Regions from separate parts of the Xenorhabdus sp. TS4 genome, predicted to be linked through region 1. Evidence: predicted binding sites of a transcription regulator. Region 1 holds the regulator's gene; the other holds the start of a gene.
The links. The regulator PurR, encoded in region 1, represses purine synthesis genes. The targets are predictions, from matches to a motif close to CANGCAAACGTTTGCNTG.
Positions count from the first base shown of each region.

Region 2: a site for PurR is predicted at 1,376-1,393, ahead of Xets_RS15040 (NCS2 family protein). Genes of this name have one in related genera too.

Region 1 is NZ_NKHQ01000079.1:60,193-62,617, forward strand. It holds gene punR (DNA-binding transcriptional activator PunR) at 3-911, shown strand; gene purR (HTH-type transcriptional repressor PurR) at 915-1,940, opposite strand.
Region 2 is NZ_NKHQ01000076.1:19,062-21,486, reverse strand. It holds gene gltS (sodium/glutamate symporter) at 1-1,203, opposite strand, end outside; gene Xets_RS15040 (NCS2 family protein) at 1,445-2,425, shown strand, end outside.

The DNA of each region.
Region 1 (2,425 bases):
ATATGTGGTCTGAATACTCTCTGGAAGTCGTTGATGCTGTTGCCAGAACAGGAAGTTTCAGCGCGGCTGCATCAGAACTTCATCGTGTGCCTTCTGCTGTCAGCTATACGGTAAAACAGCTTGAAGAATGGCTGGCAGTACCTCTGTTTGAACGTCGTCATCGTGATGTTGATTTAACGGAAGCGGGGGCAATTTTTGTCAAAGAAGCGCGTTCTGTTATCAAAAAAATGAATCACACTCGGCACCAGTGCCAACAGGTTGCCAATGGTTGGCGGGGACAATTTAGTATTGCGGTTGATCAGGTAGTAAAACCAGAGCGAACGCTTCGGCTAATTTTGGATTTTTATCGCCATTTTCCAGATATTGAATTACTTATCTATCCTGAAGTTTTCAATGGCGTGTGGGATGCTTTGGTGGATGGACGGGTGGATGTCGCCATCGGAGCGACACGTGCTGCCCCTGTTGGTGAGCGATATAGCTTCAGGGATATGGGGTTCATGCCTTGGTTGTGTGTAGCCAGTCCTGAACACGAACTGGCAGTAATATCGGGAAAATTGAATGATGACCAAATGCGGCCTTATCCCAGTTTATGTCTTGAAGACACCTCACGCAGTTTGCCTAAGCGTGATACATGGGCTTTGGATAATCAGCGGAGACTGATTGTCCCTGATTGGGATGTTGGATTAAGTTGCTTGATGGATGGATTGTGTGTAGGTATGGTGCCTAAACACCGTGCGCAACCGCTGATCCGTAAAGGCAAGTTGATTACACTTGAACTTGAACAACCATTGCCTGACAGCCCATGCTGCTTAACATGGTCGCAAAAAAGCCATTCACCGGCATTAAGCTGGTTACTTGATTATCTGGGGGATAGCGAAACGCTTAATGCCGAATGGCTGCAAGAAAATTAACCGTCAGCGGCGATAATCGATAAAAGGTCCATCTGCAACAGAGCGCCGTTCAACAAGGCGTGGGTGGACTTCGATAGTTTGTGCATCCTCACGTTTATTGACGATCCTGTCCAGTAACATTGAAAAGGCCATTTGCCCTAAACGCTCTTTGGGTTGGTGGATGGTTGTTAATGCTGGCGTAAAATAGCGGGCATTGCGAATATTATCATAACCGATGATTGAAATGTCTTGTGGAACGCGTAATCCCAACTCATCGGCTGCACAAATTGCTCCCATAGCCATGACATCTCCACCACAAAAAACAGCAGTTGGACGATGTTTTTGATTCAGGATCTTGTACATAGCTTGATAACCGGACTCAGGTTCAAAATCACCTTGTACAATCCACTCATCCCGAATAGCGATATTGGCTTCTTTTAGTGCTTTAAGGAAACCTTGGTGGCGCCCTCCTCCAGTATTTCTTGCCAATGGCCCAGGAATAGATGCAATATCACGATGACCACGTTCAATGAGATAACGGCCAGCCAGGTAACCACCATGAAAGGCATTATCAATAATTGCATCGGTAAAATCGCCTCTGGATTCTCCCCAATCCATGACTACCATAGGAATATTACGATAGCCTTCCAACATGTTCAAAAGTTGCTCAGGATATTCTGAACACATTACCAGCAAACCATCTACTCGTTTTTGTGCCAGCATCGCGAGGTAAGCTTTCTGTTTATCAAGGTTGTTATGAGAATTACATAAAATCAATGTATAACCTTTGCTATAGCAGCTATTTTCAACCGATTCTATAATCTCAGCAAAGTAGGGTGCTTCACTTGATGTTGCCAGCAATCCAATGGATTTGGTGTGGTTAACTTTCAAGCTGCGGGCAACGGCACTGGGAGAATAGTTCAATTCTTTAATAGCGGCCCAAACTGCGGCCTTTGTATCTTCGGCGACGAAACGGGTTTTATTGATCACATGGGATACGGTTGTAGTCGAAACACCAGCGCGTTTAGCCACATCTTTAATCGTTGCCATGAAAAAAGGACTCCTGACCTTCTGGTCTAATTTATATACCCTTTATCTTTCTTGTCGGGTATAGCTATTTGTTAATCGTTTACCAATATATTTATATACAGGGTGATGGTTGGCAATAATTTAGCGGTAAACCTTGAATTTTGTCTGATCTAGCTCAAAAGTGAAAGCAATAATCGATGCTATAAAGAGTATGGATTAAATATTGCGGTATGATTTTTAGATAATATGGCAAATAACTGCTTAAAATTTAGGATGTTGAAGTGTCTTAATTTTCACATTGAGGATGTTCTATGGATACAGATCTGAAATTGGGATTATTGGCCGCCAGTAGTGCATTAATCATGATTGTTTTTCTGGGGAGCCTCTGCCTGATCTGATCAAGATCTAAAAGAAGAATTTGTAGTCCCACTTACTTTAAAGGGGGGGTTCTCCAGCATACGAAATTCCGCGCATGAAGGAAAACCTGCCCTTATTATTTCAAGCTA
Region 2 (2,425 bases), on a different contig from region 1:
AGATGGGAACACCGGTAATAACAGATACAATTTGATGACAGCAGCGTTGACAATATCAAGGAAGAATGCCCCCACCATGGGAACGAGTAAGAATGCCATATGCGATGGTCCAAAACGGTCGGTGATCGCTTGCATATTCGCGATGGCTGTTGGTGTTGCCCCTAAGCCAAAACCACAGTGGCCGGCTGACAAGACTGCCGCGTCGAAATTCTTGCCCATGATGCGGTAAGTGACGAAAACAGCATATAAAGCCATAACCACTGCTTGCACGGCAAGAATGATCAACATTGGCAGCGCAAGGGAAGCCAACTGCCACAGTTTCAGGCTCATCAATGCCATTGCCAGGAACAGCGATAAACTAACGTTACCCAAGACCGACACCGCTCGGTCAAAGACCCGATAAAAACCAAGCAGGGATAAGCCGTTACTGAGAATGACACCAACAAACAGGACACATACGAATGTCGGTAATTCAAAGGCTGTGCCTTGTAGCAGTTTCTCAATAAACTTACCGGCCAATAAGCAAATGGAAACCATAGCAATAGTTTCCACCATCACTAATGGCGTAATAAGCCGACCAGTATAAGGTTTCTCAAATGCCGTCGGCAGCTCGGTATCCTCAGCTCCCAATCCTGGAGTTTTGGTATTTTTCACCAACATGCGGGCAACTGGGCCGCCAATTAAGCCACCTAAAATCAGACCGAATGTTGCACATGCCATTGCCACTTCTGTAGCATTTTCAAAACCATAGCGTTCAGTGAATACCTTGCCCCAAGCGGCTCCTGTTCCATGCCCACCAGACAGTGTAATAGAGCCTGCCAGCAATCCCATTAATGGATCGAGACCAAGCATTTTCGCCAACGCAATGCCTACGGTGTTCTGTACAAATAACAGGCCAACAACCACGCAGACAAAAATGACCAAGAATTTTCCGCCTGCTTTCAGGCTGGCAAGGTTAGCGTTCAAGCCGATGGTGGCAAAGAACATCAACATGAGAGGCTCTTGGAGAGACAAGTCAAAACTGACTTCCCAACCCGTGGATTGTTTAACCGCCAGCAGAACTAGCGCAACCAATAATCCACCTGCGACTGGCTCAGGGATCGTATATTTCTCAAGGAATGGGACTGATTGTACGAGTTTTCTTCCTAGTAGCAAAACCAGTGTGGCAGCAACGAGCGTGCCATAAATATCCAGATGATACATCGATGTACCTCATCCATTGTTAATATTATGTGAATTTAATGTGACGTTATAATCATCCTATAAAAACGCCAAGAGCAGGTAAGGGTTGGATTAGAAAGAAAATTACGCATAAACACAAGTTAAAACATTTAAAAATGTGACGAAATTAATTTGTATTTCATTATGAAAACTTTAAGCAAACGATTGCTTTGATGATAAGAATCGTTAAAATGCACTTTTTGTCTATCTGGAATTTCACAATATGGTCAATTTACCCCGTGAATCCAATTCATCAGAAGTTCCCAATAAATCAAACAATGAACTTATCTATCGCCTGGAAGATAAACCACCGTTCCCACATGCCCTATTTGCTGCATGCCAACATTTACTAGCAATGTTTGTAGCTGTTATTACGCCAGCAATGCTGATTTGCCAGGCTCTGGGGCTTCCAGAACAGGATACCCAACGTATTATCAGTATGTCCCTGTTTGCTTCAGGTTTGGCATCACTTATTCAAATTCGCTCTTGGGGACCCATTGGCTCTGGATTACTTTCAATTCAGGGCACCAGTTTTAATTTTGTTGCTCCACTGATTATGGGTGGCTTAGCATTAAAAAATGGCGGTGCGGATATTCCCACCATGATGGCAGCTCTGTTCGGTACACTGATGCTCGCCTCAATGACGGAAGTGCTGCTTTCACGAGTGCTGCATTTAGCAAGACGGATCATTACACCGCTGGTATCCGGTATCGTGGTGATGATTATTGGCCTGTCGTTAATTCAAGTGGGGTTAACTTCGATTGGTGGCGGTTATTCTGCAATTCAAAACGGCACATTTGGCGCACCTGAAAACCTGCTGCTTGCAGGAACTGTTCTTGCCGTCATCGTGTTACTGAATCGCCAAAATAACCCTTACTTGCGTGTCGCTTCTCTGGTCATTGCCATGGCAGTGGGTTATCTGCTGGCCTGGTACATGGATATGTTGCCCGTTTCAACACCAAAAGAAGGTACACCAATCATCACCGTCCCTTCGCCACTCTACTATGGTTTGTCTTTTGACTGGAATCTGTTGATCCCACTGATTCTGATTTTTATGGTGACATCACTGGAAACGATTGGTGATATCACAGCTACCTCAGATGTCTCTGAACAGCCTGTCAGTGGTCCGCTCTATATGAAACGTATCAAGGGCGGTGTGCTGGCAAATGGCCTCAATTCTATGGTGTCAGCCGTGTTCAATACA